DNA from 3 places in the Oceanobacillus sp. FSL K6-3682 genome. Region 3 is predicted to be linked to each of the others. Evidence: riboswitches for the same ligand, from Rfam matches in the RefSeq annotation. Region 3 holds a riboswitch; each other region holds the start of a gene.

Region 1 (5,017 bases), 1.6 Mb from region 3:
AAAATGAATACTTGAGAAGTCAGACTGACTTCTCAAGTATTATCAGAGTCTTACCATTGACCTGGATCAACTTTCTATTTTGTTAAAAGTAAAAATAACAGATTCTCTACAGAAATTTAACTTATGATAATGAACATGATTTTATAAATATGCCCGTAAAGATTTTTATACTTTTTCTCATAACAATAAAGGTGCTTTACCATAACAAATTATATTATTATCCGTGAAATTCCCTTTTTTTACTACACCCCACGTTTATTTCCCCAAACTAACGCATGCACCTGCGGCAGAACACGAACCCGATTCAACACTGTAGATGCCACTACTTCATTAATTAGCCATTCATACTTATTTAATAAATGCCGGGATAATTGCTGCGGCTCTGCTTCCTCTAAATCATCATTTCCTACCTGCATGAAAAAAGCAAGCTCCGGATAGCGCTGATGTACTTTTTCAGCATAATGAAGATCTTCTTTATCAAAAATTACAACCTTTAAGCTGGTATGTTTTAATCGTTCATTTGCTTTAAGTTGATGGATGATATCATCAAGCTTCTCCCAGTTTGTTTTCATATTAGAGCTTGGCGGTTTTGGAGAAATGGTCAGATCATCAATTTTCATAAACCAATCCTGATAACTACTCCCCTGTGTTTCCAGGGCGACCTCGATATTATTTTTCTGTAGCAAATCGATCAGGTTATCAATAGCAGATAACAAAGCTGGATTCCCGCCTGAAATCGTCACATGGTCAAATTGATTGCCGCCTATTTCTTTCAGCCGCTGCCAAATCTCTTCACTCGTCATCTGAACAATATCTTCTTTGGCGCTTCCATCCCATGTAAATGAGGAATCGCACCATGCACATCGATAATCACATCCAGCTGTCCTTACAAACATCGTCTTACGTCCCACTACCATTCCTTCCCCTTGAATCGTAGGTCCGAATATCTCTAAAACAGGTATTTTACGCATGATAAATCCACTCCCGTCTGGCCTCAGCATAACTCGTCGGCGTTTCAAACAGCCGGACAAGTTCTACTTTACAATCGTTAGGCAGGTCACGGATTGCTTCTTCCATTTGTTCAAAAATCCAGACGACCATATTTTCTGCAGTTGTATTCATTTTTGGTAATGTTTCATTTAAATAACGATGATCTAAAAATACTTCAATCTTGTCCTTCCAAATCTTTTTTATATCGGAGAAATCAATAACTAAGCCGATTTCATCAACAAAACCGCTGATACCGAATATAACTTTATAGGTATGCCCGTGAAGATTTTTACACTTTCCCTCATAACAATGAAGATGGTGTGCCGCATCGAATGTAAATTCTTTACTTACCATTACTCGTTTTTGATGGTAGGCTAAATGCTCTCTTTGAATATCTTCATCCAGTTTTTGCAGTTCTTCAACAATACGAAACCCGAACATTATTGATTCACCTCCTGCCTTCTTGCCAGATATTGATCTAACCCTCGCTGGCGCAATTGGCATGCCGGACACTCTCCGCACCCGGCCCCTCTTATTCCGTTATAGCAGGTTAGTGTTCTCTCTCTGATATAATCGAAGACTTGCAGCCCGTCCGCCATTTTCCATGTTTCTGCTTTGTCCAGCCACATTAATGGAGTGTGAATAACAAAATCTTCGTCCATTGACAAATTTAATGTGACATTTAAAGACTTAGTAAAGATATCACGGCAATCCGGATATCCGCTAAAATCTGTCTCACATACACCGGTAATAATATGCTTTGCATTGATTTGCTTAGCTAAAATTGCTGCAAATGAAAGAAACAGTAAATTTCTTCCCGGGACAAATGTATTTGGTAATTTTCCTTCCTCTTCGGCATTTTCCACTTCTATATCCGCCCTTGTCAGAGCATTAGGAGCTAATTGATTCAGTAATGACATATCCAGGATATGATGTCTCAACCCTTGCTCTTCAGCAATTTCCCTGGCGACTTCAATCTCCAGGCTATGACGTTGATTGTAATCAAAGGTCACTAATTCCACATGCTCAAACTTTTCTAATGCCCAAAATAAGCAGGTAGTGCTATCCTGGCCACCGCTAAATACAACTACTGCGCGCTTATTATTTTTTCCCATAAAAAAATCCCCTTTCCAATCTGAAAAAGAGAATCCTATACACCCAGAAAATATAAAAAACCATACCTAAGGCTCGGTATGGTTATCCTTAGTTTTTTATAGAGGGTGTTAGCTAGAACCTCTTCTACTTCGTTTCGTAGATTTTATTAATGTTGATTACAAATGGCAGTATAACATATTTTTCCTGATGATGTTACCATTTTTACAAATGTTGAATTATTTTTCAACAGCTAATACAGTCTTACAGCGAATGATATCTGTTCTTTCGGGCATAGCAAATGCTCCCTTTATCATCTGAGAGAATTTTAATTATTTCTCTGTTCACAATAAAGGGAGTATATATTACCTATGACAATACAAATATTTTTGTTTCAATCAAAAGTATATGTTATTTTTTCTCACGAATACCCATAAGTGTATTCGCTCCAGTAGGCCAATTCTCTTTTGGCAATCTAGGAAATTGATTAATCCGCACATCAACTGTATCTGGAAACGGCGCAGGGCGCCCTGATATCTGGTCCATTCCCATTACCATCTGTTCACTGGTTGCCACAGTCGTATTTTCTTCATTTTTCATTTCAAACCAAAGATGCATACGCTTTTCATCCTTGTTCAAAACAGTAACATTTGTATGCAGTTCTTCATTTTCATGTGCTTCTTTTAAATATTTAATATGCGCTTCCAGGGTAAATATAGTATAAGCGTTTGCTTTTCTTCCTTCTTCATCGAGTCCAATTTCATCCATCAAGGCATCCAGGCTGCGGCTGAAAATCAAAGCATAATATGCATCATTTAAATGGCCATTATAATCTACCCATTCGGGCAATACACGGCCCTTCCATATTTGCTTACTTTCTATCATAGGAAAGCAGCCTTTCTGCCGGCCAGAAACCTTCTTCCTCTAAAAGCCCCATCAGTTTAATCAAGAAGCGGTCACGACGATGCTCCAGATCTTCAATTGGTACATCTCCGCTTTGCTCTGCAGTTCCTGAAATAACTTTTTCACTTAATTCTTCGGTCAATTCTGGGGCTACCAAGCGAGTCCACGGAAGCTTCAAAGCAGGACCAAACTGTTCAAGCATGTGCTTCATACCGTCTTTACCACCAGCTAAATGAAGTGTCAAAAATGGTCCCATCAAAGCCCAGCGCAGACCAGGTCCATACACAATCGCCTTATCCACTTCTTCAGTTGTGGCAACGCCATCGTTGACAATATGAAGACCTTCACGCCAAATTGCTTCCATAAGCCGGTCACCAATATGACCATCAATTTCGCCTTTCATCACAAGCGGCTTCATATTCATGCTTTCATACATTTTTTCTGCTTTTTCCATGTAACTTCTTTCTGTTTGTTTGCCTCCAGCTATTTCTACCAGCGGTATTAAGTAAACTGGATTAAATGGATGTGCAACAATAACGCGTTCTGGATGGTGAGCACAGTCCTCCTGCAGTACTGAAGGCATATAACCGGAGGTACTGGATGCAATAATCGCTGTTGGTTTAGCTGCGGCATCGACTTGTACCAATACCTTTTTCTTCAACGCTTCCTGTTCTGGGACGTTTTCTTGTATCAAATCAGCTTCTTTTACAGCTTCTTCTAAGGTGTCATAAAAGCTGAGATTTTCCTTCGCTGCTTCATCACTTATTCCAAATTCTTCTAATGTTGTCCAAATTTCATCTATCATTTTTTCTGTTTTTTCTTTCGCGCCAGGAGCCGGATCAAAAGCATTGACTTTATGACCGCTTGCTAAAAAGCGGGCAATCCAGCCATTGCCGATAACTCCAGTTCCTAAAACTGCCATTGTTTTTTGTGCCATAGTTCACCTCTTAAGAATTAAATGTTTTCAGATTCAAATGCTCTCTCGCTTCTGCCGCTGTCATCGGCTCAAGTTTCACACTGTTTAAAATATTGACAGCTTGATCTACCAGCTGTTCATTTGTACCAAGTACACCTTTTTCTAAATATAGATTGTCTTCTAATCCAACACGGACATTCCCGCCAAGCAAAGCAGCCTGTGCAACAATCGGCAGCTGCATGCGGCCAATACCGAACGCCGACCAGTGGGATCCCCCGACAATACGTCTTTTCATATATTCGATTGTTTCTGAATCAGCATCAGCGCCCCATGGAATCCCAAGACAAAACTGATACATTGGTGTTCCTTCCACCAGCCCTTCAGAAATTAGTTGGTTGGCAAGGCGGATATGACCTGTATCAAATACTTCCAATTCGGCTTTTACACCACTCTCTTTAATCAGCTCGGCATGCTCGCGAAGCCAGTCTTCCGGTCCTAAATAAACCTGGTTACCAAAGTTCAGGCTGCCGCAATCCAATGTTGTGAGCTCCGGAAGCAATTTACCGACAGGCTCATGCCGCTCCTTCGGGGTCTGGATATCTGTCCCTGGCCCTCCTTGTGTCGGATTTTGAAGGTCAGGAACAAAATCTCCGCCCCCGCCAGCAGTAATATTAATAATCACATCTGTATCGGATTCACGAATTCGTTCTACAGTCTCTTTAAAAAGCTCTACATCGTGACTGAGCTTACCAGTCTTTGGGTCACGAACATGAATATGTGCAATTGCAGCACCTGCTTTTGCTGATTCAATAGCAGATTCCGCAATTTCTTTTGGTGTAACCGGGACATGTCTGCTTTTTTTTGTTGTATCTCCTGCACCAGTCAGTGCCGCAGTGATGATTCGTTTATTTTTCATTTTGCGCTTCCTCCTTCTTGTTCTGAGGAGACGATGGGTACATGGTTAAAAATCTCGCCACTTTCAAAAAATGCAACAAGATTATCAATCCAATTATAATAAGCATTCCATTCATCCAATTCCTGCTGTAATCTCTCCATTCGAACCTTTACATCTTCAGAAGAATCCTCCGTCAAGAAAGTTTCTAAATGACGAATTTG
Region 2 (5,017 bases), 140 kb from region 3:
CCGCTTCCACGGTTAAAATTTTTGAACATGTGGAAAAATTTCAAGGCTTTTATGCATTAATGCTGCGGACAGATAAACTGACTTATTTTCAGACAAAGATTTTCAAGGTATTAAAGAACTTAACCATTCATGATTTAACGAAAATAAAAAAGGAAGCAAATCAGCCGAATCAGGCTTTGCAGGCTAGCTTCTTTGTGAATGCAATTATTGGTATGATATTTGAATGGGCGGAAAATAATTTTAGCTATAGTACGAATTACATGGCCGAGCAGCTGCTATTAATTTTAAAAAGTATGCGTCAGGTGCAGATTCTTCATCCAAGATTAGAATAAATATTTGCTTATTTTGCTGAAAAGAAGGGTTGAACTTTTTCAGCAAGCCTTTACAATAAGAAATAGACTAATAATTTGGGAGAAAAGCATATCTTTCAAAAAAGATCGTTTGAAATTAATAAAGCAGAAAAGTGGATGGAGGTCAGACAATGCCGATTAAAATTCCAAGAGAGCTGCCAGCAAAAGAGATTTTAGAAGAGGAAAATATCTTTGTGATGGATGAACAGCGCGCGGATTCACAGGAAATTCGTCCGCTGAGTATTCTTATCCTCAATTTGATGCCTGAAAAACAAAAGACTGAAACGCAATTGTTAAGATACCTTGGGAATACCCCATTACAAGTGCGTATTTCTTTTTTGCGAATGGCTTCACATGAATCAAAAACAACAAGTCAGAACCACCTGGATACATTTTATAAGACCTTTGAAGAGGTTCGGGATAAAACATTTGACGGTATGATTATTACAGGGTCCCCGGTAGAGCATCTTTCCTTTACAGATGTTGATTATTGGGAGGAACTGCAAGAAATTATGGAGTGGACGAATGATCATGTTACATCTACACTTCATATTTGCTGGGGAGCGCAGGCAGCTTTATATCATCATTATGGCATTGATAAGCATGCCCTCCCGCAAAAATGTTTTGGAGTTTTTGAACATGAGGTATTAGCACCGAAAGAACGTCTGGTAAGAGGATTTGATGAAATATTCTTAGCACCGCATTCGCGCTATACCACAGTATCTTTGGAAGAAATTGATAATCATCCTGACTTGCAACTATTAGCTGTGTCCGATGATGCAGGGGTGTTTTTACTTGCATCTAAGGATGGGAAGCATATTATGGCAACAGGTCATTTAGAATACACGGCGACAACGTTAAAAGAAGAATATGAAAGAGATCATGCCCGCGGTGTTGACACAGCATTACCAGAAAACTATTATCCAAATAATGATCCGGACAAACTTCCAAAGCATCGCTGGAAGAGTCATTGCAGCTTACTATTTTCCAATTGGTTGAATTATTATGTGTATCAGGAAACACCTTATGTTTGGGGAGAGTGAACTTACACTTAGGCTTGACTTTAAGGGGCCAGATGTGTCTGGTCCTTTTTGATTTGGCAGGAAATAAGGTCAGGAGCACTCCCGGCCTTATTTCCGTAAAAAAGTGATTAATTACGGGCATTTATCCAAATTGTTTCTGCTAAAATTGGAGCATGCTCATAAGCAGCAATTAATCCTTGCTGTTGAATTGCTGCTTTTTGAACACACTTGTATGTTAAAGTGACAGAGAAATCTGATGAAAACGGAAAAGGATCTATAGCAATGGCATCTCTGCCTGTCCAGCCAATGGAATAGTCAGATGGTAATTTAGAAGCACTGTTTGATAAGGATAACCCTTCTTTGAAAAAAGGATGCAGGTCTTTATCCTCTGCTCCGGCCTCGTTCATGCAAACAAACAGGGACAAGTTATCGGAAAACTGTAACAGTGTATAGTCAGCTTCAAAGCTTTGCTTATCAAAATCCTTCATGGTACTGATTAACCATTCCTGACGCTTTGCTTCCTGTTGAACAAATGCTTCCGCTTCAGGGAGAGAGGATTTTATCAGGAAACGTTTATAATGTTCACTGCAAAGTAAAGCAGCGTAGCTATCCTTCTCCTGAACCTGTTCAATACCCTGCGTGTATAATACGGTTTTTGGAATGGTTGGAAAATCAATAAATGAATAAGGCTGATTAGCCTGATCATTCCAAAAGGGCTGCTTGTCAAATGCTTTCCAGCCACAGTCGTGCTGATAAGCAGCATAAATAACAGAATCTTTGTAAGGAGCATGCTCCAAATAACTGGAGTCCAGATGTTTTAAAAATTCTCCTGATAAAAGAGCATGGTCTGGCTGTGCTATAAAAATAAAATGCTCGTCCTGATTTCTGATAATCATATTAATCCTTCCCTTCAAAATGATAATTTACAAAAAATGATATTTATAAAGAGGTGATCTGATTATACTCATTAGTATAGTTAAAAAGGGTTATCTGGATTTCAATTATTAAAAAGACGATGGATGATCCACCGTCTTATTCTCGATTCTATATTATTTTATCAAAATGTATCCGTTTATATAAAGTATAGAAAATCGGGATACCAATCAGCAATACAATTAATTCACTGGCTCCTGTTGTAAGCCATGTAAGCAGGAATGGTAAGTTTAAAGCAATCTTTAGCATAAAAGCGATAATAAACATATTAAAGCTGAAAATCAATGTATTCAGGAATAACAGTGTGAGTGTATTTTTAATATATTTCTTTAAGAAAATAATAATTCCTAACGATATAGCAGTATGTGCTGTCCCGAATAAGAGATCGAGCCCGCCTGCCATTGAAAATAAATTAGATGCAAATACACCAATTGTAATTCCGAAAAAGTAACGTTTATCAAAGATAATTAAATGGTTAAACATCTCTGATATTCGAAATTGAATCGCTCCGAATGCAACGGGAGAGACCAGCAAGGATAGAGCAACATATAGCGCTGCGATAATCCCGTTAACCACAAGTGTTTTTATATTCATATTTTGTTTTCCTCCTAGTTTTTTAGCGTGGGATGGTTACGAACCACGTCATGCAACGCTTATCATATCAGTATTTGAATTGGAAAACAATCGTTTTATACTATTTATAGTGTAAATAGTAGTCGTGTTTATTGTTTTTCTCGTCATTGGTCAAATCTCCACAATATGAATTGCTATTGCAGCAATTTCATCCAATTTTCATTTCAATAGAAGGATGATTTAACAACATGCAAGCAGGATAATGAAGAACATGTTCATAATGGAATAGGAAGGTATAGACGCTTATTCTCAGGTGCGAAAGTTGAGTTATTAATTTAAACAGAAGTTAAATAATCTGAACGAGAAAACATTTTTGACCGCTGGACTTCACTCATTTATAATTAGTTACATAAAGTAAGTTTATTATTTTTAGTGAAATATAAAACCGGAAAGGTGACTATTATAAATGGAAAAGAAATTTTTTGACGAACAGACAATATACGTATCAGATATAACTATACAGGTAACAGATTTACAACGTTCTATTCAATTTTATCAAGATTTTTTGGGCTTTAGAATAATGCGGAAAACAGATAATAAAGCAGTACTTTCGGCAGACAGCAAGAAGGCTTTAATTACTCTGGAGCAGCCTGAAGGAGTTGTGTCAAAACAAAGAAGAACAACAGGGCTCTATCATTTTGCTATTCTTTTGCCGGAACGAAAAGACCTGGCAGTATTTTTAAAATATCTTTTGCAGGAGGGGAGAAGATATACGCTGCAATTAGGTGCTTCTGATCACTTAGTCAGTGAAGCACTCTATTTCTCAGATCCGGATGGAAATGGGATTGAAGTAGCGAGAGACCGATTATCTGAAAGCTGGAGCTGGTCAGAAGAATCTGTACAAATGAGCACAGAACCGCTTGATGCAGATGGACTTCTCGAACTAGCAACAGAGGAGTGGAATGGCATGCCTGAAGAAACCCTTATTGGACATATTCATTTACATGTGAATGATTTGTCAAAAGCAAAGGAGTTCTATGTAGAAGGATTAGGCTTTCAAGAAGTAACCGTTTATCCTGGAGCTTCCTTTTTATCTGATAGCGGTTATCATCATCATATTGCAATAAATACGTGGAATGGAGAAGGGGCGCCGGTACCAGATCAAAATGAAGTCGGATTGAAGTTTTTTACAATAGTATATCCTGTTAAAGAAGAGGCAGACAAAGCAATGGAAAGACTGAAAGCTTTAGGCTATTCAGTTGATGAAGGAATGGTAAAGGACCCTGCAGGAAATCAAATTTTTATATTGGGTTCAGCAAAGTAAGAAATATCTACATGAAAATAGTGGATAGGAAAATACAATTACGGTAGAATAAAAAACACAAATGCAGGGAGAGATGGGGAGTAGACTCATGGAATATGTCTTATTAATTATCGGATTTTCATTGTTAGTGAAAGGAGCAGACTGGTTTGTGGATGGTTCCTCCAATATTGCACAGCTTTTGCGTGTTCCGCCGATTTTAATTGGATTAACGATTGTAGCCTTAGGGACAAGTGCGCCAGAAGCAACGGTGAGTATTATTGCGGCTGTCCAGGGAACAGCCGATGTAGCAGTAGGAAACGTAGTTGGAAGCAATATCTTTAATATTACACTGGTTGTTGGATTGGCAGCAGCTATTTACCCGCTTCAGGTTCAAAATGAAATGATTGTCAAACAGATTCCTTTTGCATTATTGGCGGCAGTAGCTTTGTTTGCACTAGGGAGTGATGTACTGCTTCAGGGATCGACAGAAAATATCCTCAGCAGAAGTGATGGAATCATTTTCTTTCTGTTTCTAGCGATTTTTATGTATTACATTATTGAGGTCGGTTTGAAAAGCAGAAAAGAAACCAAAGCCATTAAAGATTCAAATGTAAAGTGGGGAAAGAGTACCTTTATTACTCTGCTCGGATTGGCAGCAATTATTCTTGGGGGGCAATTTGTTGTGTCTAATGCTACGGAAATTGCTTTGTCATGGGGAATGAGTGAAGCTTTAGTTGGTTTGACTATTGTTGCAATAGGAACCTCATTACCTGAATTAGTTACCTCTATCTCAGCAGCACTAAAGAATGAAAGTGAAATTGCCTTAGGAAATGTTG
Region 3 (5,017 bases):
ACCATGGAATTTATACGCTCTACGCCTCCACTTGTTCAATTATTTTTTATCTATTACGCCTTACCGGTGATACCTTATATTGGAATATCACTTCACCCATTCGCTTGTGCCGTGTTGGGACTTGGTATACACTTTAGTACGTATATTGGTGAAATTTATCGCTCTGGAATTGAAAATGTGGATAAGGGACAATGGGAGGCTTCTACTGCACTGAATATTTCTACATGGGATAAATGGCGAAGGATTATTCTTCCGCAAGCAATCCCGCCGACCATTCCAATGCTTGGAAATTACTTTATTATTATGTTTAAAGAGGTTCCTCTGGCATCTACCATCGGGGTAGCAGGTATTATGCTGCTTGCCAGATCATATGGTGCGGAAAACTGGTCCTACCTTGAACCGTTAACCATTGTAGGAATCATTTTCTTAGTACTAAGCTACCCTTCTGCAGTGCTGATTAAGAAGTTAGAGAATCGTTTCAACAAAAGATTCGATAAAAATCAAATCATGAAAGACAAAGGAGCAATGCAATAATGGCTGAACCAATCGTTACCTATAAAGATGTTCATAAATCCTTCGGCGATGTAGAAGTGCTGAAAGGAATTGATTTAGATATATACCCGGCTGAAAAAGTAGCTGTCATTGGCCCAAGCGGTTCTGGAAAAACAACCATTATCCGTCTGCTGATGACATTGGAGCAGCCAACAGCGGGCGATATTATCGTGGATGGCCGTAATCTGTGGAAAATGGAGAAGAACGGGAAATGGATTCACGCAAATGAAAATCATTTACGCTCTATTCGCGGAGATATTGGAATGGTATTTCAGCATTTCAATCTGTTTCCACATATGACTATTTTAGAAAATTGTATGACAGCGCCTGTTCATGTGAAAAATGAAGAAAAAAGTGATGTGAAAAAACGTTCCATAGAAATGCTTGAACGTGTAGGACTTGGAGATAAGCTGGATAACTATCCCAGCCAGCTCTCAGGAGGACAGAAGCAGCGTGTAGCTATGGCCCGTGCGCTTGTTATGCGCCCAAAAATTATGCTGTTTGATGAGGTTACCTCAGCACTTGACCCTGAGCTTGTGGGGGAAGTTTTAAATGTCATTCGTGATATTGCAGAAAACGATGATATGGCAATGATTCTTGTCACACATGAAATGGACTTTGCCCTGGATATAGCAGATAAAGTACTCTTCTTAGATGAAGGGGTTATCGCGGAGCAGGGAACTGCAAGTGAAGTTATTGAGCATTCCGAGAATCCTCGCGTACAATCGTTCCTGCAGCGTTTTAGAGGATAAATGAAGAGAATTATACTGCTGAACATTGCTTATAAAAGACCAGCCAGATATTTTTTGCTCTGGCTGGTCTTTTCAATGTATTTATAATCAATACAAGAATTAATCTATCAGATTCTCCTGTTTAAGAAGCCTCCAATAACTCCGCCTGGTTTTTCTCCTCATGCTTTCTAGCTAAGCGGACCAGCAGATACGCAAATGGTGTGTCCATCACTGCAACAATAAACTTCCATATATATTGTGATACAATCATTCCAAGTAAAACTGTTGTCGGGACAATCCCCCAAAAAGCAATTGTAATAAATAATATCGTATCAATGAGCTGGCTGGTCATCGTTGATAAACTATTACGCAGCCATAGCTTTTTCCTGCCATGACGATGCTTTAATCCATGAAAAATTGTAACACCTAAGTTCTGGCTGACAAAATAAGAAACCAGACTGGCTAAAATCACGCGGAAACTCCCATTAAAAATTTCTTCAAAAGCAGCCTGTGATTGAAAATCCGCTGCCGGTGGAAGCTGAATCGCAATATAAATAAATATCATAGCAATAATCTGTGTGAAAAATCCGGCTTGAATCGTTTTTCTCGCAGCCTTTTTTCCATAAACCTCGCCAATAACATCCATCATTAAATACGTAATCACATAAACAATCGCTGCAGCCGGCAACACAAAGCTTCCCATTTGAAATAATTTGACCGACAAAACATTGGACAACAATAACAGCCCAACAAAGACAGCATTTAAGTAAATATACATTATCCTGTTCCCTTCTCTCCAAAGGTTCAAGGACCTAACGTTTCCCTCTATCGATTATCTACAGTTTCCGGATACATATCATGCTGCATTAACCGGTCTTCTGCCATCTTTTCAAATTTCGTTCCCGTTTTTCCATAATTACAATATGGATCAATGGAGATTCCTCCGCGTGGCGTAAATTTTCCTCTCACTTCAATATAACGGGGATCCATCAGTTCAATTAAATCATTCATAATGATATTGACACAGTCCTCATGGAAATCACCATGGTTTCGGAAACTGAATAAATATAATTTTAAAGATTTACTCTCTACCATTTTAATATCTGGAATATAGCTGATATAAATTGTTCCAAAATCAGGCTGATTTGTCATTGGACAAAGTGTTGTAAATTCCGGACAGTTTAATTTCACAAAATAATCCCGGTTCGGATGCTGATTATCAAACACCTCTAAAATCTCTGGTGTATAATCAAACGCATATTTCGTTTCTTTATTTCCCAGCAATTCAATTCCTTGCAGATCCTTTTCACTTCTTCCTGCCATGCTGCTCACCTCCTTTTGATATTTTAAGATAAACAAAAAAGCCATGCTCCCAAGGAACACAGCTTGATAATTACAAGTTGTCCTTAGTTTTTTATAGAGGGTTAACGCTAAGAACCTCTGCCTATTGGTTAAAATTAACACTTCATATTATAAGAATGTAGACTCTGAATGTCAATCTTTCTTTTATATTACAAAGTTCCGTATCTTACCTTTCATGCCCGGAGCCTGCTCTACAATTTTATTTCTCCATATCCTCGCCAATAATGCGCACTTCACGTTCTAACTGTACATCAAATTTCTCTTTCACTGTCGCCTGGACAAATTGAATTAATGAAATATATTCTGACGCTGTTGCATTATTTTTATTGACAATAAAACCAGCATGTTTTGTAGAAACTTCCGCTCCACCAATTTGCTGTCCTTGAAGATTACTGTCTTGAATCAGCTTGCCGGCAAAAAAACCGGGCGGCCTCTTAAATACACTGCCGCAAGATGGATATTCCAATGGCTGCTTGGATTCTCTCTTATATGTAAGATCATCCATTACTTCTTTAATTTCTTCCTTGCTTCCGGATTTTAGAGCAAAGGTTGCTTCTAAAACAATATAGCCGTTGTCCGGGATATTACTTGTGCGATAGCTGAGATCCAGCTGATCCGCAGTTAATGACAGCAGCTCTCCATCTTTCGTTACAACTACTGTGCTTTCCAGCGCATCTTTAATTTCTCCGCCGTATGCGCCTGCATTCATATACAGAGCTCCCCCGACAGAACCCGGAATCCCGCATGCAAACTCCAGCCCCGTAAGTTCTTCCTTCAAAGCAAAACGGGAAGCATCAATAATTCTTGCACCACTTTGAGAGATGACCTTATCCCCTTCTCGCCAAATGGACGCCAGCTGTTGAAGGTTCATAACAATTCCCCGGATTCCGCCATCCTTCACGATTAAATTAGAACCATTTCCAAGCATTGTAAATGGTACATTTTCCTGGTTGGCAAAGCGGATAATTGCCTGTACTTCTTCATAAGACGATGGCGTGATATAAAAATCTGCAGCCCCGCCTAATTTTGTATACGTATGTTCTCTTATCGGCTCATTGATTAATACATTATCTTTATTTGTATGTTGAATTAATTGATCGTAGAGATGATGGTATTTATTCATGCTATCATTCCTTTAATTTGCCAAATGATATATATACATTTGGCATTGTTATTCTTTTTTCTGCCACTGTTTAAAAGCAGACATCCCAGTCTCTCCAGCTTTAACTTTCAATAAGGCTGGAGTAATCTATTTTTGATGAATCCTATACTATTGTAGTTGAATCCAATTAATCTTGCCACAAAAAGCTATAAATCAATTTATCAATTTGCGGGCTTTCATGCATAGCACTGTGTGTCAGCTGCGGATCATCAATGATTGTCTCTTTATAATTTTGTTCCGGTATTATATTCCTTAAAGTCTTTACACTTTCCGGCACTGCAACAGTATCTCCTGTACTGGCTATGCTGTACACATTAACATCTGCCGGAAACATATTCTCCCGCAGTACATTTAAAGCGCGGGAATCGGGTTTTAAATCGTCTGCAGCTTCATCCTGATGTAATTCAAAATAACCTTCATTATAAATACCATCAAACGGACTGCCAATTGCAACAAGCTTATTTACTGTTGGATAACCATTCAGCGGATACTCCATCGTATATTTCACTGCCAGAATGCCGCCCATAGAATGGCCAACCAGATTAACCTCCTCTACACGATAGTTTTCCTTTAAGTGCAGGAGCACATTTGCAATCCATTCTGTACTGTTCTGAAAGCTTGCACGGTTGTCTTCCAGAACAATCTGTACAAACGTCGGTGCGTATCTTCCCTTATTTAAATTATAATCAATTATATTCCCATCTTTTTGAACATAGTAAATAAAACCTTTATTACCCCACTGGTACGTATTTTCAAAGCGGTCAAGCATATATCCAAACGAATTTTCCGTTCCTTTATAGCCATGTATAAAAATAGTCGGTGCCCCAGTATATTCTTCTGCCTGCGTTTGATTCTGCTGATAGAAATAAAAACCTGAAGCAGCACCAATCACAATTACTATACTCAAAACAATACCTGCTATCTTCTTTCTCATGTATTTACTTCCCTCAATTTCTTTTGTAAATCTATGTTTGCATTATTAACAAAAATACATAGCTATTATAACATCCTTATCCTGTTAAGACATCTTTTCCGATGAAGAAAAATTGGCAGGTCAAGCCTTAAAAGATACAGATTTACCAGAGCTGGAACCCCTCTTTTCACCAAAACTCACGCTGCAATTTCACTTCTTTTTTATAGTGCAATAAAAAAGCAAATAGAATCTGCTTTTATAAACAGCATTCTATTTGCTATTAATCATTAATGAGCA

Evidence for each region. Region 3 has a riboswitch for preQ1 ahead of queF (preQ(1) synthase). Riboswitches for the same ligand answer to the same signal wherever they lie in the genome.
Region 1: another riboswitch for preQ1. It lies ahead of queC (7-cyano-7-deazaguanine synthase QueC); the one in region 3 lies ahead of queF (preQ(1) synthase).
Region 2: another riboswitch for preQ1. It lies ahead of MHH51_RS04365 (QueT transporter family protein); the one in region 3 lies ahead of queF (preQ(1) synthase).

What each region holds. Positions count from the first base shown of each region.
Region 1 is NZ_CP150263.1:2,596,556-2,601,572, forward strand. Features, by position in the region: gene queE (7-carboxy-7-deazaguanine synthase QueE) at 243-971, opposite strand; gene queD (6-carboxytetrahydropterin synthase QueD) at 964-1,431, opposite strand; gene queC (7-cyano-7-deazaguanine synthase QueC) at 1,431-2,105, opposite strand; PreQ1 riboswitch class I at 2,188-2,233, opposite strand; gene MHH51_RS12970 (thioesterase family protein) at 2,494-2,967, opposite strand; gene MHH51_RS12975 (3-hydroxyacyl-CoA dehydrogenase NAD-binding domain-containing protein) at 2,954-3,922, opposite strand; gene MHH51_RS12980 (3-keto-5-aminohexanoate cleavage protein) at 3,933-4,817, opposite strand; gene MHH51_RS12985 (GbsR/MarR family transcriptional regulator) at 4,814-5,017, opposite strand, start outside.
Region 2 is NZ_CP150263.1:853,031-858,047, forward strand. Features, by position in the region: gene MHH51_RS04350 (TetR/AcrR family transcriptional regulator) at 1-332, shown strand, start outside; gene metA (homoserine O-succinyltransferase) at 482-1,393, shown strand; gene MHH51_RS04360 (DUF3891 family protein) at 1,501-2,268, opposite strand; gene MHH51_RS04365 (QueT transporter family protein) at 2,417-2,899, opposite strand; PreQ1 riboswitch class I at 2,908-2,952, opposite strand; gene MHH51_RS04370 (VOC family protein) at 3,345-4,202, shown strand; gene MHH51_RS04375 (calcium/sodium antiporter) at 4,291-5,017, shown strand, end outside.
Region 3 is NZ_CP150263.1:996,468-1,001,484, reverse strand. Features, by position in the region: gene ehuD (ectoine/hydroxyectoine ABC transporter permease subunit EhuD) at 1-534, shown strand, start outside; gene ehuA (ectoine/hydroxyectoine ABC transporter ATP-binding protein EhuA) at 534-1,304, shown strand; gene MHH51_RS05100 (queuosine precursor transporter) at 1,426-2,061, opposite strand; gene queF (preQ(1) synthase) at 2,109-2,606, opposite strand; PreQ1 riboswitch class I at 2,684-2,730, opposite strand; gene murB (UDP-N-acetylmuramate dehydrogenase) at 2,845-3,768, opposite strand; gene MHH51_RS05085 (alpha/beta fold hydrolase) at 3,935-4,741, opposite strand; gene MHH51_RS05080 (metal-binding protein ZinT) at 5,008-5,017, opposite strand, start outside.